One region of the Streptomyces sp. NPDC021093 genome, then DNA from elsewhere that is predicted to be linked to it. Evidence: riboswitches for the same ligand, from Rfam matches in the RefSeq annotation. Region 1 holds a riboswitch; each other region holds the start of a gene.
What was found. A riboswitch is a leader RNA that binds a small molecule or an ion and turns the genes downstream of it on or off. The one in region 1 is predicted to bind cyclic di-AMP.
Positions count from the first base shown of each region.

Region 2: another riboswitch for cyclic di-AMP. It lies ahead of ACH4SP_RS23485 (NlpC/P60 family protein); the one in region 1 lies ahead of ACH4SP_RS30870 (transglycosylase family protein).
Region 3: another riboswitch for cyclic di-AMP. It lies ahead of ACH4SP_RS38160 (M23 family metallopeptidase); the one in region 1 lies ahead of ACH4SP_RS30870 (transglycosylase family protein).

Region 1 is NZ_JBIRQJ010000010.1:318,776-328,978, reverse strand. Features, by position in the region: gene eno (phosphopyruvate hydratase) at 1-218, opposite strand, end outside; gene ACH4SP_RS30870 (transglycosylase family protein) at 606-1,319, opposite strand; cyclic di-AMP (ydaO/yuaA leader) riboswitch at 1,322-1,518, opposite strand; gene ACH4SP_RS30865 (transglycosylase family protein) at 1,794-2,981, opposite strand; gene ACH4SP_RS30860 (cytochrome P450) at 3,099-4,385, opposite strand; gene ACH4SP_RS30855 (hypothetical protein) at 4,395-6,290, opposite strand; gene ACH4SP_RS30850 (nucleoside triphosphate pyrophosphohydrolase) at 6,419-7,483, opposite strand; gene ACH4SP_RS30845 (SurA N-terminal domain-containing protein) at 7,580-8,269, opposite strand; gene ACH4SP_RS30840 (glycosyltransferase family 2 protein) at 8,336-9,361, opposite strand; gene ACH4SP_RS30835 (YfhO family protein) at 9,485-10,203, shown strand, end outside.
Region 2 is NZ_JBIRQJ010000007.1:320,185-330,387, reverse strand. Features, by position in the region: gene ACH4SP_RS23520 (PspC domain-containing protein) at 1-1,308, opposite strand, end outside; gene ACH4SP_RS23525 (hypothetical protein) at 1-11, opposite strand, end outside; gene ACH4SP_RS23515 (PspC domain-containing protein) at 1,462-2,763, shown strand; gene ACH4SP_RS23510 (LuxR C-terminal-related transcriptional regulator) at 2,760-3,458, shown strand; gene ACH4SP_RS23505 (alpha/beta hydrolase) at 3,565-4,683, shown strand; gene ACH4SP_RS23500 (hypothetical protein) at 4,855-5,019, opposite strand; gene ACH4SP_RS23495 (NlpC/P60 family protein) at 5,126-6,205, opposite strand; gene ACH4SP_RS23490 (hypothetical protein) at 6,463-6,816, shown strand; gene ACH4SP_RS23485 (NlpC/P60 family protein) at 6,833-8,101, opposite strand; cyclic di-AMP (ydaO/yuaA leader) riboswitch at 8,099-8,270, opposite strand; gene pcrA (DNA helicase PcrA) at 8,504-10,203, shown strand, end outside.
Region 3 is NZ_JBIRQJ010000016.1:137,089-147,291, reverse strand. Features, by position in the region: gene ACH4SP_RS38175 (DNA topoisomerase (ATP-hydrolyzing) subunit A) at 1-2,262, opposite strand, end outside; gene ACH4SP_RS38170 (M16 family metallopeptidase) at 2,531-3,925, shown strand; gene ACH4SP_RS38165 (M16 family metallopeptidase) at 3,973-5,340, shown strand; cyclic di-AMP (ydaO/yuaA leader) riboswitch at 5,572-5,740, shown strand; gene ACH4SP_RS38160 (M23 family metallopeptidase) at 5,754-6,548, shown strand; gene ACH4SP_RS38155 (GntR family transcriptional regulator) at 6,762-7,421, shown strand; gene ACH4SP_RS38150 (HPr family phosphocarrier protein) at 7,641-7,922, opposite strand; gene ACH4SP_RS38145 (GNAT family N-acetyltransferase) at 8,121-10,203, shown strand, end outside.

The sequences.
Region 1 (10,203 bases):
ACGGCGAGAACGGCCTTCTCGACACCCTTGCCGAGGTAGCGGTTCGGGTCACCGTCGCGAAGCTCGATGGCTTCGAAGGCACCGGTGGAGGCGCCGGACGGAACAGCAGCACGGCCGGTGCTGCCGTCGTCGAGGCCGACCTCGACCTCGACCGTGGGGTTGCCTCGGGAGTCCAGGATTTCCCGGGCTACGACGACGTCGATGGACGGCACGAGCATCTCCTTATGGGATGTGACGCTGAGGGGTGCGCCCGCTGACGGGGCGCGGCGCAGGGTCGCTTTCGGCCTTGCGACATGAGCCTAACCGGATCGCAGGCATCAGCCAGCCGATGGACCGCCCGCTGGGACGAAAAGATGCCCGAATGCCTGTAATACAGGACGAAGGACCTGAAGGCCGTCGCCGTGTGTTACGGACCTGTTCACCCAGCGTGCGTACGGGCTCTGCCCATACGAGGGGACGTGGACGCAGAAGGGCCCCGGCCCGGGCGCGTACAGGGGGAAGTCGCGCCCGGCCGGGGTCCAGGTGTGCGGAGCGGACGGGGGTGGGCCGTCCGCTCCACTGCGCGGGGACCGGGCGGGGGTGGGCCGCCGGGGTCTCCGCGGGGGTCAGCTCAGGTGGAGCTGCTGACCCGGGTAGATGAGGTCGGCGTCGACGACGACTCCCTCATTCAGGTCGAGGATGTGCTGCCAGCCGCCCTTGACGTGCTTCGCCTCGGCGATCTTCGCGAGGGTGTCGCCGGACTTGACCTCGTACTCGCCGTCACCCTTCTGGATCGGGGCGGACGGCTTGGCTGCCGTCTTGGGGGCCTCGGACTTCGGGGCCGCGGACTTCGGGGCCTGGCGGGCCTCGGAGCGGGAGGCGGTCGGGGCCTCGGAGCGGTGCTGCTTCTTCGGGGCGGACTTCTGCGTGCCCGAGCCGGTGCTGACGCCCGGGTCGACACCGTCGTTGCTGAGGTTGCCGGCGCCCGCGCAGGCCCAGGCGCCGGGGCCCTGGATCTTGAGGAGCTGCTCGGCGACGGCTATCTGCTGGCCCTTGGTGGCCTGGTCGGCGCGCGGCGCGTACTTGGTGCCGCCGGCGGCCGCCCACGAGGAGTTCGTGAACTGCAGGCCGCCGTAGTAGCCGTTGCCCGTGTTGATGGACCAGTTGCCGCCGGACTCGCACTGGGCGACGGCGTCCCAGGTGTCGACGGAGGCGGCGGAGGCCGAGGAGGCCCCCATCAGCGGAGCGGCGACCGCGACACCGGTGACACCCGCGAGGGTGGCGACACGGGTGGCCTTGGACGGACGGCGGTGCTTGCCCTTGCCAGTGAACAGCGACATGGATATCCCCTCACCGACGCCTTCGAGGTGAGCTGTCGGGTTCGGGCTGTGAGTTCGCCCGGCCTCCGGTCGGGACCGCGGATCTCTCCCGCGTTCCGTCTCGGCGGCTTCACCCCAAGCCGTTCCTCGTCCGTCTCTCAACGTCCGGGCCCGGCACTTACCTTGGGTCCCCCGCTCCTGCCTACGGCGCTTTCGCGACGACTGCTGCCGAGGCCCGCCGGCAGGATTCGGCGTGCGGGCTCCGGTGCCCACCGGTGGCGAGCGAGGACGACCGTAATCACAGGAGTCCCCGATGTTCAAAGAGGCCCATCGGGGACATTCAGCCCCTACTTGCCCTCCCTGCACGGTTGTTTACGCAGGTCAGAGGGGGCACGGCGGGACCTTCCAGCAGGGACACGCCAGTTGGGGCAGAGAGACTCATGTCTCACTTGCGCAGAACCGGACATAAGGTCCCGAACTACCTGTGTTCTGGGCCTACTTTTCGCTCAATTCGAGGCTCTGGCCAGGCTTGATGAGGTCCGGATCGTCGCCCAGGGCCTTGCGGTTCGCCTCGTAGAGCGCGGGCCAGCCGCCGGGCACGTGCGCCTCGTCGGCGATGTGCCAGAGGTTGTCGCCGGGGCGCACGGTGTAGTCGCCGGGACCGGGTGCGCCGTCCGCACCCTTGTCGCCGTCACGGGAGGCGTGGCGGCCCTCATCGCGTCCGTCGGTCCCGTCCGGGGTGGACGAATTGTCCGGTACGGGAAGGGAGTTCTCCGGCGCGGGCTCGCCGCGGTGCTTGCCCTGGCCTCCGTCCGCGGGGTCGGTGGCGCCCGGGGTGGCGGGCGTACCGGGAGTGGCGGGCGTGCCGGGCGTGACCGACGCGTCCGGGGACTCGATGCCCGGGGTCTGCGTGCCCGGGGTCTGCGTGCCGGGGGCCTGCGTACCGGGCGTCGTGCCGCCGGGGAAGGGCAGTTCGGTGCCCGGGGTGGTCGGGCCGGTGCTGGGCTCGATGCTGGAGCCGGGGGTCGGCTCGGCGGGATGGCCGCTGCCCGGGATGGCGGGGGTGGTCGGAGTGACGGGGGTGGCCGGGGTGGTCGGCGCCTTCGCACCCGGATCCGTACCCGCGTCCTTACCCGCACCCGTGCCCGCGTCCGCACCCGTGCCCGGGGTGTCCTGGTGGGCGCTCTCGCCGGGGGTGTCCGGCTTCACGGAGCCCGCCGGGGGCTTGGGCGGTGCACCGGTGTCCGTGCCGGGATCGGCGGCGTCGACCCCGCCGGACGCGGAACCGGAACCGGAATCAGCACCGCCGCCCGGGGCGAGCCCGGAGACGCCGGCGCAGCTCGGCCAGCCCTGCGGGCCCTCGGCGGCGAACACCTTCTCGGCGACCTTGATCTGCTGCGAGCGGCTGGCGAGGTCGGGCCGCGGGGCGTACGCACCGCCGCCGTACTGGTCCCACTTCTCCTGCGAGAACTGGAGCCCGCCGTAGTAGCCGTTGCCGAGGTCGGCACTCCACATGCCGCCGCTCTCGCACTCGGCGACGCGGTCCCAGGTGTTCGACTCGACCGCGCTGGCGCTGGTCGCGCCCAGGAGCGGAATCGCGAGTGCGGATCCGGTCACCCCGGCCGCGACGATGAGAGCGGGTGCCTGACGCGGGCGGCGGTGTTTACCGTTCCCGGAGCGCATGCGGTTGCCTTTCAGCTGACGGTGACCCGGCTTCTGGCCGTAACTGCTGGGTCGTCCGTGAACGTAGCCGCAGTCGAACACCCGTCACAAGTCGATGCAGTGGAGATCACGCGAAGGTCACATTGCTGACGCGCCGTCAGCTTCGGGTGCCCTTACGGGTTCCCCGAACTCGACCGGGAGGGTGCGCAGTCCGCGCATGATGAGGCCGCCACGCCACCGCAAATCGGCAGGATCTTCCGCGAGTTGCAGGTCAGGGAGACGGGTCAGCAGGGTCGCGAGGGCCGTCTGCGCTTCGAGCCTGGCGAGCGGGGCGCCGAGGCAGTAGTGGATGCCGTGGCCGTAGCCGAGGTGCTGGTTGTCCCGACGGCTGAGATCCAAGGTGTCCGGATCCTGGAACCTTTCGGGGTCCCGGTCGGCGGCGGCAAGCACGACGAGCACGGGGTCGCCCGCGGAGATCTCCTCGCCGCCGATGCTCAGGTCCTCGGTCGCGTACCGCCAGGTGGCGAGCTCCACCGGGCCGTCGTAGCGCAGGAGTTCCTCGACGCCGGTGGCGAGGAGTCCGGTGTCGCCCTCGGCGAGGGCGGCTTGGAGGCGCTCGCGCTGCTCCGGGTTGCGGAGCAGCGCGTACGTCCCGTTGCCGATCAGGTTGATGGTCGTCTCAAAACCGGCAAACAGGATGATGAAGGCCATGGCGGCGGCCTCGTTCTCCGTCAGGTGCTCTCCGTGGTCGCTGGCCCGGATGAGGTTGGAGATGAGGTCGTCGCCGAGGTCCTCGCGCTTGCGGTGGATCAGCTCGACGAGGTACGCCCGGATCTTCTTCACCGAGCGCGCCACTCCCCCGCGCGGCCCGCCCCCGTGCCGGATCATCATCCCCGCCCAGTCGCGGAAGTCGTCCTGGTCCTCGCGGGGTACGCCCAGCAGGTCGCAGATCGCGTAGATGGGGAGCGGGAAGGCGAACTCGTGGATGAGGTCGGCGGACCCGTTGGGCTCGAACGCGTCGATGAGCCGGTCGGTCAGCTCCTGCACGCGGGGGGCGAACTCGGCGACCGTGCGCGGGGTGAATGCCTTGGAGACGAGCCGTCGCAGCCGGGTGTGGTCCGGCGGGTCGATGTTCAGCAGATGCGTCATCAGGTCGGCACTGCGCTCGCCGGGGATGCCGGTCTTGCCCTTGGCGTGCGCGGAGCCGGTGTGGTTCGCCGGATTCTTGCTGAGCCGCTGGTCGGCGAGGGCCTGCCGGGCATCCACGTACCGCGTCACCAGCCAGGCCTCGACGCCGCTGGGCAGCTTGGTGCGGTGCACGGGCGCGTGCTCGCGCAGCCAGGCGTAGGCGGGGTACGGGTCGGTGGCGAACTCCCAGGTGAAGAGGGTGGGGGCGGGAGATTCGGCGGCGGGGGGATTGGTCACGCTTTGACGTTAACCCGGGGCGGACCCGGGGGTGTTTTCGCGGGGTCTCGACGGAGGCTCGGAGAGAGAACCGCCGGGCAGGTACCAGGCCTGGGGCGAGTAGTCGACCGGGGGCGAGTAGTCGATACGGAACGGGGCCGGCTCGGCGGGCGGGCCGTCCGTCCCTGCGCCGACGGTCGCCTCCGGCGGGTCCAGCAGACTCCGGAGCGCCGTCGCCTCGGGGGCACCCGCGACACCCAGCCAGTGTCTGGCCCGGTCGAGGAGGAAACGGCCGAGGACGGCGGCGGAGGGGTGGTGTCCGCCCCTGGCGGCGGCCTCCAGGTATTTGACCGCTTCGGCCTCGCTGCCGTCCAACTCGCTGAGCAGTTGCCCCAGTTCGGCTGCCGCGGCCACGCTTCCGGCGTCGGCGGCACGGCGGTACCAGGTGAGGGCCTCGGTGAATTTGGGAGCCAACCGGCCGAGCCGGACCATGGCGGCCAGGTCTCCGGATTCCGCCCGCGGGCGCAGTACGTCGCAGTAGGACCGCTCCAGGTCGTCGCTGTCGATGTCCTCCTCGTCCTGCGTCTCGCGCAGGATTCTTTCCCGCACCTCGTCGGTGACCGGCCACTCCCCCGCCACCAGCGCCCCGTGCGCCCGCCAGAACCCCGGCCCCCTGGCCGGGGCGAGCAGGCTGAAACCCGGGATGCCGAAGTGCTCCGCGGTCGCCCAGGCGAAGGCTTCCTCGTACGACTCCTTCGCCACGCCGTCGGCCTCTGCGGCGTACCCCTCGCACAGCCGCCTCAACAGGCTCTCCGGCACCGGTGTTCTCACCCCGCATCCCGCCAGCTCGACGGCGGCCCGCACCAGCAGGTGTCCGCGCGGGTGGGCGGTGCGGGTGCCGGGGCGGTGCCACTCGTCGCGCAGCAGGTGGCCGAAGGCGAAGTGGGCGGCGACGTGGGCACGGTCGCCGTGCTCGTAGATCTCGGCCACGCAGCCGTCCTGGACGAACGGCAGGAGGCGGGCGAACTCCCGGTCGCTCCACTCGCGTTCGAGTTCCACGGTGTGTGCGGCCGCCAGGACGCGTTCGGTGCGGCGGGCGTAATGGGCGTCGGGGTCCATGGTGGCGAGGACCACGACACCGAGGGCGGTGAGGCGTCCCAGCAGGCTGTGCGTGAGGCCTCCGGCGCCGAGGTGGTCCGTGATGTCGTCGAGCCACAGGACGTACTTGCCGCGCTCGTTCTTCAGGTCCGCCGGAAGCGTGCGGAGGTCGGTGCCGGGCTCGGGGGCGTACAGCCGGTGCCCGTCCATCTGTGTCACCGCGTTCCAGGCGGTGTGCGAGGTGCCGGCGAGGGGCTTGGCGAGGATGAGGACCAGGCCGGTGTGGGCCAGCCACTCGGCGAGTTCGCGGTCACGGTCCCGTTCCGCGTAGGGCGGTGCGTCGCGGAGGTGGACGCGCCGGGTGGGCCGCACACCGAACTCGATCGGGCCCACCTCCCGTACGGGCCGCCAGTCGTGGGCGGTGGGCGGGGCGTGGTGGACGGTCTGGACGCCGATGACCTGGCCGTTGATGGTGTTGCCCGTGAGGTCGACGTTGTCGCCTGCTACGTGGCGGTTCTGGTGGAAGGAGCCGACGTGGCCGACCTGGATCACAGGGCCGTCGACGGTGGCGTCGGAGAGGGTGTTGGTGATGCGGTCGATGGTGGTGCGGCCGTTGTCGGGTTTATGGGTGAGGTCCCCCTCGGGCCACCCCGGAATGCCGGAGTCGAGTGCGACCTTGGCCAGGACTTCCCATACTTCGGCGATCCCCCCGCTGTCGTCCGCTTCGAGGCACGCCAGCCAGCGGCGCCACATCCTCAGCGTGATGCTCCGGCCGTCGCTTGCGACGAAGTGGTCCGAGGCACGATCGCCATACCTGGGCGTGACCACGGCATCCAGTGCACGGCGGACGTGTTCCCACCGGTCGGTGAGTCCGGCTCGTGCCAGCAAGCCCGCAAGTTCGTCCAACTCCGTTGCCACGCACGCCCCCACACCTCTAGAACGGCCCTACCGCAACACTACTGAGCCCCCGCCTTCTCCGCCGCGACGATCGCGTCCCGGTACGCACGCGATGCCGCTCGCAGTGCGGTCTCCGGATCCACGCCCGCCGCTTCGGCGCGGGCCGCGAGGGCCAGGAGTTCGTAGCCGATTCCGCCGTCGCCCGCCGGCGGTGCCACGTCGAGGCCGCCGGACCGCACCCGCGACGCCAGTTTCGCCGCGAGGGCCAGGGCGGGCTGGGTGAGGGGGATGCCCTCCGTCACCGAGTCGCGCTGCTTCTCGATGGCCTTGGTGCGCAGCCAGTGGGCCTTCACGTCGGCCGGGGTCTCGGCGGTCTCGTCGCCGAAGACGTGCGGGTGGCGGTGGATGAGCTTGTCGATGAGCGTGGCCGCGACGTCGTCGATGGAGAAGGGGCCGTCGCCCGCTTCACCGTCCTCCTCCTCGCCGGTGGCCTCCTGCGCGATGCGGGCGTGGAAGACGACCTGGAGGAGTACGTCGCCCAGCTCCTCGCGGAGTTCGGTGCGGTCGCCCGCCTCGATGGCCTCGACGAGTTCGTACGCCTCCTCGATGCCGTACTTGGCGAGGCCCTCGTGGGTCTGCCGGGACGACCACGGGCACTCGCGGCGGATCCGGTCCATGACGTCGACCAGGTCGAGGAGGCGGGCGCCGGGGAGGTCGTACGAACCGGGGAGGAGTTCGAGGTCGGGCATCTGGACGCGGTTCGAGCCCGCCAGGCGGGCGAGGCCGTCGGTGAGGCGGGCGTCGCCCTCGCCGGATGCTCCGGTGGGGAGGACCACGACGGTGCGTCCGCCCGCGCAGAAGGCGACCAGCTCGTCGGCGGTCGGCACGTCGTGCTCGACGGTGACGCCCGCCTCGTACAGGTACGGCAGCTGCGGGTGCTGCGCGTCCGCGCACAGCACCCGGTCGGCGCCGCGCAGCGTCTGCCAGGCCGGCCACGACAGCAGGCCGGGGGCGACCCGGTGGCTGGCGGTGAGCAGGACGATGCGGCCGGGGGCGGGGGCCGCGGCGGGCGACGCCTCGGAGGATTCGGGTGCGCCGGGTGCTCCGGGTGCTTCTGTGGTCACTCCTCGACGGTACCCGGGAGGTACGACAGCGCCGGTGCGCGGCCCGGCAGGGCGACCTGTCGGGGCGGCCCCGCCGGGCTGCGGGCCCCGTCGGGACTACTGCGTCTCCGGGACGCCCGCCTGCTCCGCCGCCTGGGCCTCCGCGTTCTTCGTCTTCTGGGTGATCCAGGGGGTGCGGCGGTCGGTGAGGCCGATCTTCTCGTTGTCCCAGGTGCCGTAGCGCGGGTTGACCGAGATGTGCAGGTCCTTGGACGCCTTGGCGAGGACCTGGGTGACCTTCGCCTGGCCGTCCGGGGTGGTGAGGTTGGCCCGGTTCGCGGCGGCGATCTTGTTGAGGAGGAGCTCCTCGCGTACGGCCTGCTCGATCTGGTCGGGGGCGACACCGCGCCTGACCAGCATCTCCGCGAGCTTCTCCTCGCCCTGGTACTGCTGGACGGCCGCGGCCCGCGCCTGCTGGATCTCCTTGCGGCTGACCTCGATGCCCGCGTCGGACGCGGCGCGCTCCACGACCTTGCCGAAGAGCATGCTGTGCAGCTTGGCGCGGTTCATCTGGCCGGTGCTGCTGATCAGCTGGGCGCCCTGGGGGGCCTTCGCCTGGGCCGCCCGCACGTCCTTGACCTGGTTCTGGACGGAGGACGTCTCGATGCGTTCGCCACCCACGAGGGCTGCCGCGCCGGGGTGGGACTGGCTGCCGCAGGCGGTGAGTACGGGGACCGCGGCGAGCAGGCCGGCGGAGAGGAGCAGCGTGGTGCGGGTGCGGGCGCTGGTGTGCGTACGGCGGTGCAAAGGGTGCCTCCCGGGGCGGTGATCGTGCGGCATTGCAACGAACAACAAGCCTTGCGGTTGTTGATGTTAGGCAGCCGGAGTGGTCCGGGCCACTGGTTCGACCAACGAGTCGTTCATGAGTTGGGATGCGGCGGCCGTGGGGCGGGGTGCGGGGCCGGGGCCCGTGTTCGTCTCGCCGATCAGGAAGTGCGGGCGTCGCTTGGCCTCGTAGTAGATGCGGCCGACGTATTCGCCGACGACGCCGAGCAGCACCATCTGCACGCCGGAAAGGGCCGTCACGGCCACGAGCAGGGTCACATAACCGGGGGTTTCCACGCCGTTGACGAGCGCGTCACCGACAATCCATGCGGTGTACGCGGCGGCAATGGCGAGCAGGAACAGGCCGAAGTAGAGGGCGGCCCGCAGTGGTTTGTTGTTGAAGGAAATGACGCCGTCGAGGCCGTAGTTGAGGAGTTTGCCGAAGGTCCATTTTGAGTCGCCCTGTTCGCGCACCGCGTTCTCGTACTCGAATGTCGCCGTCGGAAATCCGATCCAGGCGAAGATCCCTTTCGAGAAGCGGTTGTATTCGGTCAGGCTGAGCACGGCGTCCACGGCGCGCCGGGACAGCAGCCGGAAGTCGCCGACGCCGTCGACGAGTTCGACGTCGACGAGGCGGTTGACCAGGCGGTAGTAGGCACGGGCGGTGAGGGTGCGGGTGACGCGGTCGCCGGCCCGGGTTCGGCGCGCCACGACCTGGTCGTGGCCCCGGTGGTGCAGGTCGACCATGCGGGCGACGAGCTCGGGCGGGTGCTGGAGGTCCGCGTCCATGATCACCACGGCGTCGCCGGTGGCGTGCCGCAGACCGGCCAGCATGGCGGCCTCCTTGCCGAAGTTGCGGCTGAAGGACACGTACCGGACGCGGGGGTCGGCGGTGGCGAGCGACCTGAGGTGGTCGAGCGTCGCGTCCCGGCTGCCGTCGTCGACGTACACGAATTCGAATTCTGTGGCCGGATCGGACAGGGCGAGCGGTGCGATTTCCCGTGACACATGGGCGTGGAATCGCCGGACGATCTCCGCCTCATTGAAACAGGGCACGACGAGGGAGATGAGCATGTGCCATGGCAGCGCGGGCAGATGACATTTCCTCAGGCGTTGTGTGACGGACGGAGGGCGGTTCGGTTAACGGAATTGCGCGGTGCTGGTGAAGTGCCTGGCAGGGTGTTTACGGTCGGCCTCATGCTGAATCGTCCGCGCCGGCCGCTGCGCCCGTCCCTCGCCTCGCGCCCCGTCGCCGCACGCGTCGCCGCACACCCCGTCGCCGCGTCCTCGCTGCTCGCCGCCGTCGCCGCCGCGCTCGCGCACTGTCTGGGGTCCGCGCTCGCGGGCAGCCAGCCCTTCGGGCGGATGAACCGGAATGTGAACGACCTGGGCACGCAGTTCGTCCCCTTCCACGCCCATCTGTGGGACGTCCTGCACGGCCGTGCGGACGGCGGCTGGCTGATCAACTGGCAGTCGGGGTACGGCTCCAGCTTCCTGCCCGACGTGGGCACCTATCTGTCGAGCCCGTTCGCGCTGCTGGTCGCGCTCTTCCCGAGGGAGCAGATCGACCTCGCGGTGTACGTGTCGTCGGTGGCGCGGATCGGGGTGGCGGCCGCGGTGATGGCGTGGCTGCTGCTGGCGCTGCGTCCGGGCGGACGGTGGTGGCTCGCCGGGACGCTCGGGGCGGCGTACGCGCTGTGCGGGTGGGCGGTGATCGAGGCGTCGTACAACCCGATGTGGCTGGACGGTCTCATCGGGTTCCCGCTGCTGTGCCTGGTGGGCGAATGGGTGCGTACGGGGCGCAGGTTCCGGGTGTGGTTCGGGGCCGGGGTGCCGCTGGTCGCGCTGGTCTGGACGGCGAACTTCTACACCGCGTACATGGCGACCGTCGGGGCCGGGCTCGTACTGGGGGTGCG
Region 2 (10,203 bases), on a different contig from region 1:
TGACGCAGCACGTTCCACCGCCACCTGTCCGACGCCGACTTCGAGGTGCAGGGAGACCGTGCCCGCGGGCTTCGCGTCGGGCGGTGGGTCGAGGGTGCGGACCTGCTGCTGGTCGGTGCGGATGTCGATGTCTTCCGGGCTCTGACCGGGCAGCTCGATGTCGCCCACCCCCACCTCCATGTCGACCTGCACGGTCACGTCCTTGGGGACGACGACGCGCAGGGTGCCCGCACCGACCTCGGCCCTGGTGGTCAGGGTGCTGCCCTTCGGCACCACCACTTTGCTGAGGTCGAGGAGACCCTCGCCGGCACCGAGTTCGTACCTCGGCTGGACGGCCTCGACCGTCGCCGGACGCCAGTCGGTGCGGGCCCAGTCGGTGGTGATGTTCTTGGGGATGGTCGTGGCGGCCGCCAGCAGGCCGGCCGTGAGCAGACCGAGGAAGATCGTGCCCGCGCCGACCCGGCCGAGGAACGACGCGAGCAGCAGGCCCACCCCGAACACCGCGAGCGCACACGCCAGACCGGTCGCCAGGCTGGTGCCCAGGGGCTCCGTGTCCCAGGTCGCGGCCGTGCCCGCCGCGCCGGCGAGCAGCGCGGCGAAGAAGGTCAGGCCGCCGAAGGAGCGGGGACGCGGGTCACGGCGCACCGCACCCCCGTTCCTCTTCGAGGGGCGGATGTCCGCGGGCTCTGCGGACGGCCCCCAGAGGTAGCCGTGCGGCACGGGCCCGGTCGTGCCGTCCTTGACGATCGGGTCGCGCCACCAGGACGGGGCGCCGGGAATCGGCGGCGCCTTGGTCTCCGGGGGCGCCGCCACGTCGGCGGCCTGCGTGGCACCCGGTTCCTCCGAGGAGGCAGCGGCGGCCCGGCGCTGCCGGGACCACACGGCGCTGGCGCCGACGACCAGGATGAGCATGACGGAGAACCCGAAGGCGCCGCCGTTGTGCAGCATCGACAGGAACATTCCGCAGCCGACCAGGGCGAGCAGCACGGCGATCAGGGCCGGGCCGTCGACACGGCCGGTCAGCAGCCGCTTCGCCTCGTTCTCCTCGTCGCCCTCCTGGGGGACGAGAAGCCAGGCGAAGCCGTACGCGATCAGCCCGATGCCACCGGTCACGGCGGTCACGGCGAGCACGACACGGAAGATCACCGGGTCGACGTCGAAGTACTGGCCGAGCCCGCCGCAGACACCGCCGACCGCCTTGTGGCGGCGGCTGCGGCGCAGCTGGGGCTTGGGCCCGTCGGCCGGATCCGCGGGACCCGCCGGGCCCCGGGGCGCGGCGGCCACCGGTTCGTCGTGGACTTCTGTCATACGCCCCATGGTGACCGGCATCAGCCGCCCGCGGCACCTGGGGCGACCCTGGCTGATCCCTGATTTCCGCAGGCCGCGCCCTGCGGTATTCCTCAGGGGATTCTGGGGTTTTCCCCCATGTGCCCGGACCTGCGGGCGTGTGACCATCGAGGCATGTCGTCCACCGCCCCGAGCCGCCGAGCGGCCCGCCCGCCCACCGCCGAGCAGGACCCGGCGGCCACGCCCCCGCGCAAGCTCTACCGCAGCGCGGACGGGCGGATGCTCGGCGGGGTCGCCCGGGGTCTCGCGGGGCACCTGGGGCTGCCGGTCGTCTGGGTGCGGATCGCGTTCTTCGCCCTGTTCCTGATGCAGGGGCTGGGCGCGCTGGTGTATGCGGGGTTCTGGTTCTTCGTGCCGCTGGGGGTCGGCGGGGTCGGCGCCGAGCCGCGCAGCGCCTTCGAGACCCTCCCCGACGGGCGGCGCAGGCTGCGGATCCCCGACAAGGGGCAGATCGCCGCACTGGCCGCCCTGTGCATCGGCGCCGCGATCTTCGTCAGCAACGTGGACACGGCCGGCTCCGGGCGGTACGTGTGGCCGCTGCTGCTGACCGGTGCGGGTGTCGTCCTGGTGTGGCGGCAGGCCGACAACGCCCGCCGTGCGCACTGGACGGAGGGCGGCAGCCGCCGCCGGATGCTCCAGGTACTGCGCGGTCTCGCGGGCGTCGCCCTGGTCGGGGTGGGCCTCACGGTCTTCCTGGTCGTGCGCGGTTCGGCCGCCCAGCTGGGCAACGTACTGACGGCCGCGCTCGCCGTGATCGCGGGCATCGGGCTGCTGGCCGGCCCCTATCTCGTCCGCATGACTCAGGACCTGTCCGAGGAGCGCCTGATGCGCATCCGCGCCCAGGAGCGGGCCGAGGTCGCCGCCCACGTCCACGACTCCGTACTGCACACCCTGACCCTGATCCAGCGCAACGCGGACGACGGCTCGGAGGTGCGGCGCCTGGCCCGCGCCCAGGAGCGCGAGCTGCGCAACTGGCTGTACAGGCCGGAGGGCACCGGCAAGGACGAGGACGAGGAACCCACCACCCTCGCGGACGCGGTGAAGCGCGCGGCAGCCGAGGTGGAGGACAAACACGGAGTGCCTCTTGAGGTGGTGGTGGTCGGTGACTGCCCGCTGGACGACAAGCTGGCGGCACAGATGCAGGCCGCACGCGAGGCAATGGTGAATGCCGCCAAGTACGGTGGCGAGGGCGGTGCGGTACAGGTCTTCGCGGAGGTTGAGGGCCGCACGGTTTTCGTGTCCGTGCGGGACCGGGGACCCGGCTTCGACCTCGACGCGATTCCGGACGACCGGATGGGCGTACGAGAATCGATCATCGGCCGGATGGAACGGCACGGCGGCACGGCACGGCTGCGTTCCGCGCCCGACGGGGGCACGGAAGTCGAGCTTGAGATGGAGAGGGCGGCGGACGCATGACCGAGCAGAGCGCACAGACGGAGCAGGGACAGGCCCGGCACGTACGGGTGGTGCTGGTCGACGACCACCGGATGTTCCGCACCGGGGTGCAGGCCGAGATCGGCCAGACCGGGACGACCGGCGTCGAGGTGGTCGGCGAGGCCGCCGACGTCGACCAGGCCGTCACCGTGATCACGGCGACCCGGCCCGAGGTGGTCCTCCTCGACGTGCACCTGCCGGGTGGCGGCGGGGTCGAGGTGCTGCGCCGGTGCGCGCCGTTGATGTCGGACGCCGAGCGGCCGGTGCGGTTCCTGGCGCTGTCGGTCTCCGACGCGGCGGAGGACGTCATCGGCGTCATCCGGGGCGGCGCACGCGGGTACGTCACCAAGACGATCACCGGCGCCGACCTGGTGAACTCGGTGTTCCGGGTACAGGACGGGGACGCGGTGTTCTCGCCGCGGCTGGCCGGGTTCGTACTGGACGCGTTCGCGTCGACGGACGCGCCGCCGGCCGACGAGGACATGGACCGGCTCACCCAGCGGGAGCGCGAGGTGCTGCGTCTGATCGCGCGCGGCTACGCCTACAAGGAGATCGCGAAGCAGCTGTTCATCTCCGTGAAGACGGTCGAGTCGCACGTCTCGGCGGTGCTGCGCAAGCTCCAGCTGTCCAACCGGCACGAGCTGACCCGCTGGGCGACCGCCCGACGGCTGGTCTGACCTGCGGCTTCACCGGGCGTTCAGGTGCGGCAGGGGTGTGAGTCAGGTGACAGACACGTGAAAAGGGGCAACCGCGGTGGCGATCGGGCCATCTAGTACCCACGTGATGAGTCTGACCGGGACCCCCTTCTTCGTGACCGCGATCGCCCTGCTCGTGGTCGCGGTCGTCCTGCCGCTGGCCCTGTGGAGCCGGGTGCGCGGACCCGCCGCCGTGCGCGGCTTCGTACGGCTGCTGATGCTGGTGTTCGCGCAGGTCACCGCCATCACGGTGGTCTTCGTCGGGGTGAACAACGCCAACGGGCTGTACGACAGCTGGGAGGACCTGCTCGGTACGACGGACCGGGCGGGGACGGCGGCGGACCTCGGCCCCGACGGCATAGGCGGTCAGAAGCTGTCCGAGCAGCCGAAGGAAGCCGCGAAGTTCAAGCCGGTCGACGACGCCAGGATGGGGGCGGGCGTCCAGGTCACCGAGCTCAAGGGCCGGATCTCCGGGGTCGAGGGCGAGGTGTACGTGTGGCTGCCGCCGCAGTACGACGATCCGGCGTACAAGGACAAGAAGTTCCCGGTGGTCCAGCTGCTGCCCGGCTACCCCGGGTCCGCGAAGGCCTGGTTCGGCACCCTTGAGGTGAACAAGCAGCTGGGGCCGCTGATGGAGCAGGGCAAGGTCAAGCCGTTCATCCTGGTCTCGCCCCGCACCACCCTGCTCGGCGACCAGACCGACACCGGCTGTGCCAACATCCCGGGCAAGGTCAACGCGGACAGCTGGCTGAGCGTCGACGTGCGGAAGATGGTCTCCGACACCTTCCGCGCCTCGGACAAGGCCGCGGACTGGGCCGTCGGCGGCTACTCGGCGGGCGCGCACTGCGCGGCCAAGCTCGCCGTCGCGCACCCGGACCGCTACCGCGCGGGCGTCAGCCTCTCCGGTTTCAACGACCCGAAGGGCGAGCCCGCCGCCCTCACCGCCGCGACCCCCGAACTGCGGCGCGCCAACAACCCGTACATGATGCTGAAGGCGGCGAACAAGGCGGGGAAGCCGCCGCGCACCGCCCTGTTCATGTCGGGCGCGGCCGGTGACGGCTTCGAGGCGGGGACCGCCATGAAGGCGGAGGCGAAGGCACCGACGACGGTGCGGGCCGTGAAGCTGACCGGGCCCCACGGCACCAGCGTGTGGAAGCAGCAGGTGCCGGAGGTCTTCCGGTGGCTGTCGGAGCAGCTGGGCAAGTAGTCGCCGCAACCGGGCAGGCAGCCACCCTCGGTCAGTACCGGCGGTCGGCGCCGACGGTCCAGTACCGGCGGTCAGTACGGGCTGCCGGTCCCGCAGTGCGGGCCGCCGGTCCCGCAGTGCGGGCCGCCGGTGCCACAGTGCGGGCCGCCGGTGTCGGCTCGGTGCCGGTTCTCAGTACTGCCGGCCGTGGCCGCGCCCGCCGCGCAGTCGGCCCAGGAGCTGCCTGGCCTGCGAGCGCCTGCGCGGGTTCGCGGCCTCGCGGCGGCCTCGGGCGATGGTCCGGCGGCCCTGCGGGCTGCGCGCGTAACTCTTGATCCTGCTGATGATGCCCGGCATGACTGTGCCTCCCTCTATGAGGCCGTGGCGGCCACGGCCTCATAGAGGCGGTTACCCCGGGAAGAGTGGCCGACCCTGTCGATCAGGGGGCATTGCGCAGGGGGCCTCACGCGGGCCGTGTCGCCCCCGTCAGCGGCATCTCGTCGATCGGTGCGATCCGCACCGGGGCACCGGGCCGCGGGGCGTGGATCATCTTGCCTTCGCCGATGTACAGCCCGACATGGGTGATGCCGGAGTAGAAGAAAAGCAGATCTCCCGGCGCGAGTTGGGAACGCGAGACGCGTTCTCCCGCGTTGATCTGGGTGTAGGTGGTGCGCGGGAGCGCCACCCCGGCAGAGCGCCAGGCGGCCTGGGTCAGGCCCGAGCAATCGAAGGAGGAGGGGCCCGTGGCACCCCAGACATAAGGCTTTCCCAGAGCGGAGTACGCGAACGAAACGGCCTGCGAGGCACGGGCGTTGGGTGCCCGGACGTCGCCGCGAGGCATCTCGGTGCGATCCCCGCGACTGGCACGGTCGCCGCCACCCGCCTCGCCGTGCCCGTCCTGGGCGGCGTACCGGGCACGGTCGTCGGCGGTGAGCCGGGAGAGCAGTTCCTCCGCGCCGGAGATTTTCTTCTGGATCTCCGCCTTCTGCTTCTTCAACTCGCCCTGCTGTTCGGCGAGTTCGGTGAACCTCTGACCGGCGCTGCCGCGCAGGCGGGCGATCTCGGCCACCTGCCGCTGCGCGCCCTGCACCTTGACGGCCTGCCGGTCGCCCGCCCGCCCGGCGATCGCGGCCCGCTCCAGATACTGGTCGGGGTTCGAGGTCAGCGCGACCTGGAGCGCGGGCTCGATGCCCCCGGTGCGGTACTGGGCCGCGGCCAGCGAACCGAGCGAGCCGCGTGCGGAGTTGAGCCGCTCCGTCCTGCGTGCTGCCTCGTCCCGCAGCTGGTCGAGCGACTTCTTGGTCCGCTCGGCCTTCTCCTGCACGCCGTTGTACGTCTCGGTGGCGGCCTCGGCGTCGTGGTACAGCTTGTCGATCTTCGACTTGATCTGTGCCGGAGTGAGCGTCGGCTCCGCCTGTGCGGTGCCCTCCAGTGCGGTGGTGCCCGCGGCCCCTGCCAGTGCGAGGGTGACCGCGGTGGTGCGGGCGGTACGAACGGTACTGCCGGTGAGTGAGCGCTGCTTGGGCTTCCGGTGCGCTGCCACGAGGGCGTTCACGTCCTTCCACGGGTCCGTCCGGCCGGTGGGGGAGGGGAGTCGGCCGTCTGGGGAGGGACGCTAAACCTGGGCGTCACGGCACAGCCTTCGAATGAGCGCTAATGGCAGGAAGAGGGCGAGTGCTGATCGCAGATGATCGACGACTGGGATGCGGAATCACCACTTCCGCGCCCACTGTGATCGATGGGACGGAATGGCCCGCCCTGCCGCGATCCCCCTGCTAACGCCTGGCTAGGCTCCGCCCCATGGATGTACTGATCAATGTTTTCGTAGGACTCCACATCATCGGCATCGCCTCGCTCCTCGGCGGCTTCCTGACCCAGATGAAGGCGATGGGCGCGGGCACCGCCCGCTTCACGCCCCCGATGCTGCACGGTGCGCTGACCATGCTGGTCACCGGCATCGCCCTGGTCGGGCTCAACCAGGCCCAGGACCACACCCTCAACAACGTCAAGCTCGGCATCAAGCTGGCGATCCTGGTGGTGATCCTGGGCCTCGTCTACGTCAAGCGCGATGACGAGAAGGTGGAGAAGGCGCTGTTCGGCGCGGTCGGCGGGCTGACGGCGGTCAATATCTTCGTCGCCGTCCTCTGGACCTGAGTTCCGGCGGGACCGGTCAGGCCGGCCGTACGCTCCCGTAGATCGGCATGTAGTAGATCGACTCCTCGCGCACCTTCGCGTTCGGCTTCGGTGCGTGGATCATCATTCCGTTGCCCTTGTAGATGCCGACGTGGCTGATGTCGTCGTAGAAGAACACCAGGTCACCCGGTTTGAGGTCCTTCGTCGCGATCCGGGTGCCGACCTTCACCTGGTCCCAGGTGGTCCGCGGCAGGGTCACCCCGGCGGCCCGCCAGGCGGCCTGGGACAGCCCCGAGCAGTCGTACGAGGAGGGGCCGGTCGCGCCCCAGATGTACGGCTTGCCGATCTGGGCGCGGGCGAAGTCCAGCACCTTCGCGGCCTTCGTGGAATACGAGCTTCCGGAGCCGGAGCCGGAGCCGGAGCCGGAGTCAGAGCCGCTGCCGGAGCCCGAGCCGCTACCGGAATCCGTGCCCGTGCCTGTGCCCGTACCGGTACCGGTACGGGTACCCGACCCGGATCCGGACCCCTGCCCGGGCTCCTTCTCCTTCTCTTCCTCCCGCTCCTTCTCCCTGGCCGCCTCCTCCGCCTGCTGCCGCGCCAGCTCCTCCGCCTTGCGCTTGGCCTCCGCCTCGCGCTTGCGCTCCAGCTCCGCGAGCTTGGCCTTCTCCTCGGCGGTCAGCCGCGACAGCAGCCCGCGCGCCTGCCCGAGCTTGTCCTGTACGTCCTGCTTGGACTCCCGCAGCGAGGCCTGCGACGTGGTCAGCCGCTCCAGACCGCGGGTCGCCACGGCCCGGTGCTTCGCGGCGGACTGCTGCTGTGCGCTGTAGTCGGCGACCAGCTTCTTCTGCCGATCGGTGGTCCGCGCCATCAGCCGCCGCGAGTCGAAGTACGACTGCGGGTCGTGCGCCAGGAGCAGAGCGGCCGTGGAACCGACCGATCCGCTGCGGTACTGGGTGGCAGCGAAGGTACCGAGCGCCCGCCTGGCCTCGTTGAGCTTGTCGGTGCGCTGCGCGACGTCGTCGAGGAGCCCGTCGAGCTTCTCCTTCTGCTGCCGGGTGGCTTCCTTGGCCGCGTTGTACTTCTGGGTCGCCGTCCCGGCCTGCCGGTAGAGGTCGTCGACCTTCTTCTGCACCTCTTCGACCGAGGGCTTCGGCGAGGCGGGTGCGGTGGGCGCGGCCTGGGCGGACTGGGCGACCAGGCCGACGGTGACCAGGGCGGCGGTGGTGACGCCGAATCCGGGAGCGGTGGAACGTATCAGCGACGTGGCGCGGGTACGCGGCTTGCGATGCGATGCCAAAGCAGGCATTCCTTCCGTGGACCGCCTACCGGGTTAGCTGTCGGGTTCGGGCGGACTGACGGAAGGTGCCCTACGGCCCAGGTGTGTGTGGGGGACGGGCCGATTCACCCCGGTGATGCGTGTGGGTCCCCGGTTCCGAACCACCGTGCGGGCGGCGCGAATTCGGCGTGAGGGCACCGTTCCGGCGCGGTTCGCCGAGGGGGGTACGGGCCGCTCGCGCAGCACCGTAGCCAATCCCCGTGACGGGTGGGAAGCCTGATGTTCGATATGCCCGATACATTTTCGTGACCTTTGCAAGCGGTGAGGGTCGGGTCACGGAAGGTGGTCGCGGGTGGTGCTGGGCAAGGTCACGGACGGTGGTGGCGGAAACCGGGACCTGCTGTCAGTGCGGCCGCCTAGACTCGGTAGGCGATGAGCAGCCTCTTTGACGACAGCTTCCTGGCCGACCTCCAGCACAAGGACGACGCGGCCCCGCCTCCCCCGGAGGACACCGATGACGGTGCCCCCGCGGAGGAGGTTCCGCACGACCTCTTCCAGGGCGCCTTCGACGGCCCGCCGCCGCCCCGCGACGCGTACTACCGGGACGGCGCCCCCCGCCCGGTGGTCGACCCGGCGGCCCTGCTCGACGGGCTGAACGACAACCAGCGCGCAGCCGTCGTGCACGCCGGATCGCCGCTGCTCATCGTGGCCGGAGCCGGTTCCGGCAAGACCCGTGTGCTCACCCATCGCATCGCGCACCTGCTCGCGGCCCGCGGTGTGCATCCCGGCCAGATCCTCGCGATCACCTTCACCAACAAGGCCGCGGCCGAGATGAAGGAGCGCGTCGAGGCCCTGGTCGGCCCGCGCGCCAACGCGATGTGGGTGTCCACCTTCCACAGCGCCTGCGTCCGCATCCTGCGCCGCGAGTCCAAGAAGCTCGGCTTCACGAGCTCCTTCTCGATCTACGACGCCGCCGACTCCAAGCGTCTGATGGCCCTGGTCTGCCGCGACCTCGACATCGACCCGAAGAAGTTCCCGCCGAAGTCCTTCAGCGCCAAGGTCTCCAACCTGAAGAACGAGCTGATAGACGAGGAGACCTTCGCCGGCCAGGCCGCCGACGGCTTCGAGAAGACCCTCGCCCAGGCCTACGCGATGTACCAGTCCCGCCTCCGCGAGGCGAACGCACTGGACTTCGACGACATCATCATGACCACGGTGCATCTGCTCCAGGCGTTCCCCGACGTCGCCGAGCACTACCGGATGCGCTTCCGGCACGTGATGGTCGACGAGTACCAGGACACCAACCACGCCCAGTACACGCTGGTACGGGAGCTGGTCGGGCCCTCCGGCGAGGGCAAGGCCCCCGGTGAGCTGTGCGTCGTCGGCGACGCCGACCAGTCGATCTACGCCTTCCGCGGCGCGACGATCCGCAACATCCTCCAGTTCGAGGAGGACTACCCGGACGCGAAGACGATCCTGCTGGAGCAGAACTACCGCTCCACCCAGACCATCCTCACCGCCGCCAACGCCGTCATCGAGCGCAACGAGAACCGCCGCGCGAAGAACCTCTGGACCGACGCCGGCGCCGGATCCCAGATCACCGGGTACGTCGCGGACACCGAGCACGACGAGGCCCAGTTCATCGCCGAGGAGATCGACCGCCTCACCGACGCGGGCGACGCCAAGGCCGGCGACGTCGCCGTTTTCTACCGTACGAACGCCCAGTCCCGCGTCTTCGAAGAGATCTTCATCCGGGTCGGCCTGCCGTACAAGGTCGTCGGCGGCGTCCGCTTCTACGAGCGCAAGGAGGTCCGGGACATCCTGGCCTACCTGCGCGTGCTGTCGAACCCCGAGGACACCGTCCCGCTGCGCCGCATCCTCAACGTGCCCAAGCGCGGCATCGGCGAGCGCGCCGAAGCCATGATCGACGCGCTGTCGCTGCGCGAGCGGATCAGCTTCCCGCAGGCCCTGCGCCGCGTCGACGAGGCGTACGGAATGGCCGCCCGCTCGTCCAACGCCGTCAAGCGGTTCAACACGCTGATGGAGGAGCTCCGTACGATCGTCGAGTCCGGAGCAGGACCGGCCACCGTCCTCGAAGCCGTACTGGAGCGGACCGGATATCTCGCCGAGCT
Region 3 (10,203 bases), on a different contig from region 1:
GGCCCGGCCCTTGCGCGGGTACTGGTCGAACGGGGTGAGTTTGGCCGAGGATTCGGCGTCGCCGACCAGCGTGCCCTTCGAGCCGGCCACCGTGAAGACCACCGCGTCCGCCGCCGGGTCCACCGCGGAGAAGGCGATCACCTTGGCGCCGGCGCCCAGCTTGATGCCGGCCATGCCGCCCGCCGGGCGGCCCTGCGGGCGTACCTGTGAGGCCTGGTAGCGCAGGAGTTGGGCGTCGTCCGTGATGAAGACGAGGTCTTCCTCGCCCGTACGCAGTTCCCGCGCGCCGACGATGCGGTCGCCGTCCTTGAGGGAGATGACCTCCAGCTCGTCCTTGTTGGAGGGGTAGTCGGGGACCACGCGCTTCACCACGCCCTGCTCCGTGCCGATCGCGAGGCCGGGGGAGGACTCGTCGAGGGTGGTGAGGCAGATCAGGGTCTCGTCGGCTTCGAGGGACAGGAACTCCGATACCGGGGCCCCGCCGGAGAGGTTGGGTGCGGAGGCCGTGTCCGGGAGCTGGGGCAGGTCGATGACCGCCAGGCGGAGCAGGCGTCCCGCGGACGTCACCGCGCCGATGTCGCCGCGCGCCGTCGAGGGGACGGCCGAGACGATCACGTCGTGCTTGGTGCGGCGCGCGTCGTCCAGGGCGAGGGGCTCGCCGTTGGGTGTACGGGCGAGCAGGCCGGTCGAGGAGAGGAGGACGCGGCAGGGGTCGTCCGGGACTTCGAGCGGGACGGCTGCGACGGCCGAGGCGCCCGATTCGAGCAGCACCGTGCGGCGCTCGGTGCCGAACTTCTTCGCCACGGCGGCGAGTTCGGCCGACACCAGCTTGCGCAGCTCCGTGTCGGACTCCAGGATCCCGGTCAGCTCGTCGATCTCGCCGTTGAGCCGGTCGCGCTCCGACTCCAGCTCGATGCGGTCGAACTTGGTGAGGCGGCGCAGCGGGGTGTCCAGGATGTACTGGGTCTGGATCTCCGAGAGGCCGAAGCGCTCGATCAGGCGCTCCTTGGCCTGCGCCGAGTTCTCGCTGGAGCGGATGAGGCGGATGACCTCGTCGATGTCGATGAGCGCGACGAGCAGGCCCTCGACCAGGTGCAGCCGGTCCCGGCGCTTGGTGCGGCGGAACTCGCTCCGTCGCCGTACGACCTCGAAGCGGTGGTCGAGGTAGACCTCCAGGAGCTCCTTGAGGCCCAGGGTGAGGGGCTGGCCGTCGACCAGGGCGACGTTGTTGATGCCGAAGGACTCCTCCATCGGGGTCAGCTTGTAGAGCTGCTCCAGGACGGCCTCCGGCACGAAGCCGTTCTTGATCTCGACGACCAGGCGCAGGCCGTGCGAGCGGTCGGTGAGGTCCTTGACGTCCGCGATGCCCTGGATCTTCTTCGCGCCGACCAGGTCCTTGATCTTCGCGATCACCTTCTCCGGGCCGACCGTGAAGGGGAGTTCGGTGACGACCAGGCCCTTGCGGCGCGCCGTCACGTTCTCCACGGAGACCGTGGCGCGGATCTTGAAGCTGCCGCGGCCCTTCTCGTACGCGTCCTTGATGCCGGTCAGACCGACGATCCGGCCGCCGGTCGGCAGGTCGGGGCCCGGCACGAAGCGCATCAGCGTTTCGAGGTCGGCGCCCGGGTGCTTGATCAGGTGGCGGGCGGCGGCCACGACCTCGCCGAGGTTGTGCGGGGGCATGTTGGTGGCCATGCCGACCGCGATGCCGGTGGCGCCGTTGACCAGCAGGTTCGGGTACGCGGCCGGCAGTGCGACGGGCTCGCGCTCCTTGCCGTCGTAGTTCGGGTTGAAGTCGACCGTGTTCTCGTCGATCGACTCCGTCATCAGCGACGTCGCGTCGGCCATCTTGCACTCGGTGTAACGCATCGCGGCCGGCGGGTCGTCGTTGCCCAGCGAGCCGAAGTTGCCGTGGCCGTCGACCAGCGGCAGCCGCATGGAGAACGGCTGTGCCATGCGGACCAGCGCGTCGTAGATCGACGCGTCGCCGTGCGGGTGCAGCTTGCCCATCACCTCGCCGACGACGCGGGCGCACTTGACGTACCCCCGGTCGGGGCGCAGGCCCATCTCGTTCATCTGGTAGACGATGCGGCGGTGCACCGGCTTCAGGCCGTCCCGCGCGTCCGGCAGGGCGCGCGAGTAGATCACCGAGTAGGCGTACTCAAGGAAGGAGCCCTGCATCTCGTCGACGACGTCGACGTCGAGGATCTTCTCCTCGAACGCCTCGTCAGGCTGCGGGGTCTTCGTGCTGCGGCGGGCCATCGCGCTGCGGCTCCTTCTCACTGTTCAAAGGGTGGTTGTGGGGATCGGTGGTGCGGGAGGCGGGGGTGCTGACGCGGACCATTGTGGACCGCCGCACTGACAACGCCGACCTCGACCCGTCCGTAGCGGGTTTCGGAGCGGCCGCGAAGGCGTCTTCGAGAAGACTGCGGGAAACGGGAACTTCGCGGACTGTCACTGCGCTTGCATACAGTGGCAGGACTTACTTGCAGGACTTGTCTCATACGCGATCGAAGGGACGTACATGCCCATGGGTCACACGGCCACAGCGCAGGCCGGCTCCGGCGGCCTGACAGCGACCGAGCACCGGCTTGCGAACGGTCTGCGGGTGATCCTCTCCGAGGACCACCTGACCCCGGTCGCCGCGGTCTGCCTCTGGTACGACGTCGGCTCGCGCCACGAGGTCAAGGGCCGTACGGGCCTGGCGCACCTCTTCGAGCACCTGATGTTCCAGGGATCCGCCCAGGTGCACGGCAACGGTCACTTCGAGCTGGTGCAGGGCGCGGGCGGTTCGCTCAACGGCACCACCAGCTTCGAGCGCACCAACTACTTCGAGACGATGCCCGCGCACCAGCTGGAGCTGGCGCTGTGGCTGGAAGCCGACCGGATGGGCTCGCTGCTCACCGCGCTCGACGACGAGTCCATGGAGAACCAGCGCGACGTCGTCAAGAACGAGCGCCGCCAGCGGTACGACAACGTGCCCTACGGCACCGCTTTCGAGAAGCTCACCGCCCTCATGTACCCCGAGGGCCACCCCTATCACCACACCCCGATCGGCTCGATGGCCGACCTGGACGCCGCGACGCTGGAAGACGCCCGCGCCTTCTTCCGTACGTACTACGCGCCCAACAACGCGGTGCTGTCGGTCGTCGGCGACATCGACCCCGAGGCCACCCTGGCCTGGGTCGAGAAGTACTTCGGCTCGATCCCCTCGCACGACGGCAAGCAGCCGCCGCGCGACGGCTCGCTGCCCGACGTCATCGGCGGCGAGCTGCGCGAGGTCGTCGAGGAGGAGGTCCCGGCGCGTGCGCTGATGGCCGCCTACCGGCTGCCCCACGACGGCACGCGCGAGGCGGACGCCGCGGACCTGGCGCTCACCGTGCTCGGCGGCGGCGAGTCCTCCCGCCTGCACAACCGGCTCGTACGACGCGACCAGACGGCGGTGACGGCCGGATTCGGCCTGCTGCGCCTGGCCGGTGCGCCCTCGCTCGGCTGGCTGGACGTCAAGACGTCGGGCGGCGTCGAGGTTCCGCAGATCGAGGCGGCCGTCGACGAGGAGCTCGCGCGGTTCGCCGCCGAGGGCCCGACGGCCGAGGAGATGGAGCGCGCCCAGGCCCAGTTGGAGCGCGAGTGGCTGGACCGGCTCGGCACGGTCGCCGGCCGCGCCGACGAACTCTGCAGGTACGCCGTGCTGTTCGGCGACCCGCTGCTCGCCCTGACCGCCGTGCAGCGCGTGCTGGACGTGACGGCCGATGAGGTGCAGGCCGTCGCGAAGGCGTGCCTGCGCCCGGACAACCGCGCGGTCCTGGTGTACGAGCCGCTCGCGGCCGCGGCCGAGTCCGAGCCGGTCGAGCCCGCCGACGCCGCGCACGCCGACGTCGTACAGGAAGTCCAGCAGGAGCAGCAGGAAGGGGCGGACCAGTGACGGAGACCGCAGCCACCACCGGCAAGGCCGCAGCCGTGACCAGCGAGATGCAGTTCCACCCGCAGCCGCAGGCGGGCCCCGCCACCCCGTGGGCCTTCCCGGCCCCCGAGCGCGGCGCCCTGCCCAACGGGCTGGTCGTGCTGCGCTGCGACCGCCCCGGCCAGAAGCTGGTGGCCGTCGAGGTCAACCTCGCGGCACCTCTTGAGGCCGAGCCCCAGGGCCTGGACGGCGTGGCCACGATCATGTCGCGCGCCTTCACCGAGGGCACCGACAAGCACTCGGCGGAGGAGTTCGCCGCCGAGCTGGAGCGCTGCGGCGCCACCCTCGACGCGTACGCCGACCACCCCGGCATCCGGGTCTCCCTCGAAGTGCCGGTCTCCCGGCTGCCCAAGGCGCTCGGCCTGCTCGCCGACGCCCTGCGCGCGCCCGCGTTCGCGGACGGCGAGATCGACCGTCTCGTGCGCAACCGGCTCGACGAGATCCCGCACGAGGCGGCCAACCCGTCCCGGCGGGCCGCCAAGCAGCTCTCCAAGGAGCTCTTCCCGGCCTCCTTGCGCATGTCGCGCCCCCGCCAGGGCACCGAGGAGACGGTCAAGGCCATCGACTCGGCCGCCGTGCGCGCCTTCTACGAGGCGCACGTCCGCCCGGCCACCTCCACGGCCGTCGTCGTCGGCGACCTCACCGGCATCGACCTGGACGCCGTCCTGGCCGACACCCTGGGGGAGTGGACGGGCAACACCGCCGCGCCGCGCCCGGTCCCGCCGATCACCGCCGACGACACCGGCCGCGTGGTCATCGTCGACCGCCCGGGTGCCGTCCAGACCCAGCTGCTGATCGGCCGCATCGGCCCGGACCGGCACGACCGCGTCTGGCCCGCCCAGGTTCTCGGCACGTACTGCCTCGGCGGCACCCTCACCTCGCGCCTGGACCGCGTCCTGCGCGAGGAGAAGGGCTACACCTACGGCGTGCGCGCCTTCGGCCAGGTGATGCGCTCCGCCGCGGACGGCAGCGGCGCCGCCATGCTGGCCATCAGCGGCTCCGTGGACACCGAGTCGACCGGGCCCGCCCTGGACGACCTCTGGAAGGTCCTGCGGACGCTCGCGGCCGAGGGCCTCACCGACGCCGAGCGCGACGTCGCCGTGCAGAACCTGGTCGGGGTCGCCCCGCTCAAGTACGAGACGGCGTCCGCCGTCGCGGGCACGCTGGCCGACCAGGTCGAGCAGCACCTGCCCGACGACTTCCAGGCCCAGCTGTACGCCCGGCTCGCCACCACCGGCACGGTGGAGGCCACGGCGGCCGTCGTGAACGCGTTCCCGGTGGACAAGCTGGTCACGATCCTGGTCGGCGACGCCTCGCAGATCGCGGAGCCCGTACGGGCGCTGAACATCGGTGAGGTCACGGTCGTCACCGGCTGACCGGTCGGAGGGCCGCACAAGGCCGTTCGTACGACCGGCACAAAGCATGACAAGAAGGACCCCGATGACTCCCGAGTCGTCGGGGTCCTCCCTTATGTCCGATTTATTGGAGAGGTTGCCTGTCTGCCGTGTGGGCTCCGTTACAAAAAGGGCTGTCTGTTTGGCGATTGAAAGAAGTGCCGCTTAGCGTCGGTCCGGCTGTCCGTCAGAGTGCGCCGCAACCGCGGCACCGGGCAGTCATCGCCGAGTCCCCGTCAGGCGCGAGCCTGGGGAGCCGGGGACCCACTCAGTCCCTGGGGTGAATCGGACGCCATCGCCCTTCACGGGCCGGTGGGGCCCGTAGGAGACCTTCCTGCTCCGAACCCGTCAGCTAACCCGGTAGGCGAGAAGGAAGGAAAGGAAACAGCCACTTCATGGCGTTCACCCGTGCCGCCGGGAAGCACCGGCGTCCCTCCGTGCTGTCGCGCAAGAGCGCCAACATCGCCGGAGTCGCCGCCCTCACCACGACCGGTGTCATCGGAACGCTGGCCCCGCAGGCCATCGCCGCCGAGCACGACCTGTCGGCCGAGGACACCGGCACCATCCGCGCCGTCGTCATGGAGAACACCGTGACGGAGACCCTCACCGCCCAGGTCGAGGCACAGGCCACCGCCCAGAAGCAGGCGTACGACAAGGCCGAGGCCGAGCGGAAGGCCGAAGAGGCCCGCAAGGCGGAGGTCAAGCGCAAGGCCGAGGCCAAGGCGAAGAAGGAGCGCGAGGAGCGCGAGCGTGCCGCCCGCGAGGCCGAGCGCAAGCGCCTCAACGCCTTCCGGCTGCCGGTCGCGGACTCGTACGTCAGCACCAGCTACAAGTCCGGTGGCGCGCTGTGGTCCTCCGGCAGCCACTCCGGCGTCGACTTCCACGCCTCGTCGGGCAGCTCCGTCGTCGCCGTCGGTGCCGGCACGGTCGTCGAGGCCGGCTGGGGCGGGGCGTACGGCAACAACATCGTGATCAGGATGAACGACGGCTCGTACACCCAGTACGGCCACCTCTCCTCGATCGGTGTCTCCGTCGGCCAGTCCGTCATGTCCGGCGAGCAGATAGGCCTCTCCGGCTCCACGGGCAACTCCACGGGCCCGCACCTGCACTTCGAGGCCCGCACCTCCTCCGAGTACGGCTCGGACATCGACCCGGTCGCGTACCTGCGCGGCCACGGCGTCGGCGTCTGACCGCACCCGCGGCTGCCGCACCTGCTGCTGCACGCGTCGCCGTACCTGCTGTTCGGGAATGCCCCGGCTCTCCACGAGCCGGGGCATTTCTGTGTGCGCTCTCCCCGGAGTTCAGGCTGGAGTTCAGGCCAGAGTTCAGGATTTTCTTCGGTAATTCCGCCGCGTTGCAATAGAGTTGAGAGAAGGATTCGGCGGGCAGACGGAGGTCCGGGCATGCGCATTCCCGCGCATTCGGTGTGTACGGCGATTCGCGACGACATCGTGTCCGGAGCTCTGCCGCGCGGCAGCCGGCTCACGGAAGAGCTGCTGGCCCGCCGGTACGGCGTCTCGCGCGTCCCGGTCCGCGAGGCGCTGCGCACCCTGCAGGCCGAGGGCTTCGTCACCACCCGCCGGCACGCGGGCGCCTGCGTCGCCGAGCCGACCGCGCAGGAGGCCGCCGACCTCCTGGAGATGCGTACGCTCCTGGAGCCGCTCGGTGCGGCGCGTGCGGCCGTTCGGCGGACGGAGGCGCACCTCAAGGTGCTCCGCGGGCTCGTCAGGCTGGGGCAGGACCGGGCCGGGCGGGCCGATGGCGAGGATCTGACCTCTCTCACCGGCTGGTTCCACGAGACCCTGGCCCAGGCGTCCGGCAGCCCCGGCCTGATCACCCTGCTGGCCCAGCTCAAGCACAAGATCGCCTGGATGTACGTGGTGGAGCGGCCGGCCAGGCCCGCCGAGACGTGGGCCGAGCACGGCGCGATAGTCGACGCGGTGACCAGGCGCGACGCGGACCGGGCCAGGGCGCTGACCGCACGGCACGCGGAGCGGGCGGTGGCCGCGCACCGCATGAGGATTCCGCAACAAGCAGTCAACATGACGGGCGGCCGGAATTAACACGCGGGCCGTATACAAGTCGTAGCGGAAAAGAGCCCCGGACGGACGCAAATTCACCGGTGTTCCTGGCGCCCTGAGGCGTTCTTGGTGAACTGAATTCTCGGGATCAGGAAACGACGGAAGCCGCGGCCCCCGAATTCGGGATGCCACGGCTTCCGCGCGAGAATTCGCCCTTATGGGCGCGACCCTATGGGTGCGGCCTCATGGGCTCTCGGAAGGTCAGACGGTCTCGGGGAGCTCGTCCAGGCCCTCGGCGACCAGCTTCGCGAGACGGTCCAGAGCCGCGTCCGCACTCTCCGCCTCGGACGCGAGCACGATCTCCTCGCCGCCCTGCGCACCCAGACCCAGCAGCGCCAGCATCGACGCGGCGTTGACCGGGTTGCCGCCCGCCTTGGCGATGGTGACGGGGACGCCGGTGGCCGTGACGGCGCGGACGAAGATGGAGGCGGGGCGGGCGTGCAGGCCCTCGGCCCAGCCGACGGTGACGCGGCGCTCAACCATGGTGTTGCCCTTCATGTGCTTATTGGTTGTCTAGACCAGTCTCTCACGTGGTGCAGGCTGCTCTGCCCGGCGGAAGTCCCGGCGGAAGTCCCGACGGAAGCCCCGGCGCAAGCCCCGCCACAAGTCCCGGCACAAGCCCCGCCGGACAGGACCAGACTGCCCCGCCCTCCGAGCGGCCGCGAGTCGTAGGCTGCCCCCATGGCCAAGGCTGTGGACGACGCGCATCACGTGTACCCCGACCACTGGGAGGCCGACGTCGTGCTCCGCGACGGCGGCACCGCACGCATCCGGCCCATCACCACCGAGGACGCCGACCGCCTCGTCAGCTTCTACGAGCAGGTCTCCGACGAGTCGAAGTACTACCGCTTCTTCGCTCCCTACCCCCGGCTGTCCGCCAAGGACGTGCACCGCTTCACCCACCACGACTACGTCGACCGGGTCGGCCTCGCGGTCACCGTCGGCGGCGAGTTCATCGCCACCGTCCGCTACGACCGCATCAACGCCGCCGGACTGCCCGCCTCGGGCCCCGACGCCGACCAGGCCGAGGTCGCCTTCCTCGTCCAGGACGCCCACCAGGGACGCGGCGTCGCCTCCGCCCTCCTCGAACACATCGGAGCCGTCGCCCGCGAACGCGGCATCCGGCGCTTCGTCGCCGAGGTGCTGCCCGCCAACTCCAAGATGATCAAGGTCTTCACGGATGCGGGCTACCAGCAGAAGCGCTCCTTCGAAGACGGTGTCGTGCACCTGGAGTTCGACCTGGAGCCCACCGACCGCTCCCTCGCCGTGCAGCGCGCCCGCGAGCACCGCGCCGAGGCCCGCTCCGTGCAGCGGCTGCTGTCGCCGGGGTCCGTCGTGGTCGTCGGCGCCGGGCGCTCCGCGCAGTCCGTCGGCCGTACCGTCCTGCGCAACCTGCTCGCCGCCGGATTCACCGGTCGTGCGTACGCGGTGAACGCGGCCCTTCCCCCGGACGTCACCGAGCTGGACGGCGTTCCCGCGCACCGCTCCGTCGCCGAGATCGGGGAGGGCGTCGACCTCGCGGTCGTCGTCGTACCGGCGGAGAAGGTTCCGGAAGTCGTCGCCGACTGCGGCGAGAGCGGCGTCCAGGGGCTCGTGGTCCTGGCCGCCGGATACGCGGAGAGCGGGGCCGAAGGGCGGGAGCGGCAGCGGGAGCTGGTCCGGCAGGCGCGTTCGTACGGGATGCGGATCATCGGCCCCAACGCCTTCGGCATCATCAACACCTCCGATCACGTACGACTCAACGCGTCCCTCGCCCCCCGGTCTCCGGCGCGCGGCCGGATCGGCCTGTTCGCCCAGTCCGGCGCCATCGGCATCGCGCTGCTCTCCGGTCTTGACCGGCGCGGCGCGGGCGTCTCCGCCTTCATCTCCGCCGGAAACCGTGCTGACGTCTCGGGGAACGACTTCCTCCAGTACTGCTACGAGGACCCGGAAACGGACGCCGTCCTCCTGTACCTCGAATCCATCGGCAACCCGCGGAAGTTCACGCGGCTGGCCCGCCGCACCGCCGCCGTGAAGCCGGTCGTGGTCGTCAAGGGCGCCCGCCACAGCGGGAGTACGCCGCCGGGGCACGCGGTACCGGTGGCGCGCATTCCGGATGCCACGGTGTCGGCGCTGTTCCGGCAGGCGGGGGTCGTACGGGTCGACACCGTCACCGAACTCGTCGACGCGGGGCTGATGCTGACCGGCCAGCCCCTGCCGCGCGGCCCGCGCACCGCGATCCTCGGCAACTCCGAGTCGCTCGGCCTCCTCACGTACGACGCCTGTCTCGCGGAAGGGCTGCGTCCGCTGCCGCCGCACGACCTCACGACGGGCGCCACACCGGCGGACTTCCGCACGGCCCTGTCGGCTGCGCTCGCGAACCCGGCGTGCGACGCGGTCGTCGTCACGGCGATCCCCTGGGTCGGCGAGGGCGGAACGACGGAGTCCGGTGACGGCGAGGTACTGGCGGCGGCCCTGCGCGAGGCGGTGGCGGCGTCTCCGGCGAAGCCGGTGGCGGTGGTCCACGTGGAGATGGGCGAACTGGCCGAGGCCCTGGCGGCGGCGACGAGCACGGCACCGGGCAGAACCACGGCCCTGGCGGACCGGCAGCCCGCTCCCGCCCCGGCGGACCGGCAGCCCGCTCCCGCCCCGGCCGCCTCGCAGCCCGCCCTGATGCCGCAGACCCCGCCGGGAACACCGGGAGCAGCACCCCCGCAGACCCCGGCCGCCTCAGGGGCCACCCCTGCCCCGTCCCCCAAGGCGCCCACCGCCCCCGCCCCCGCCC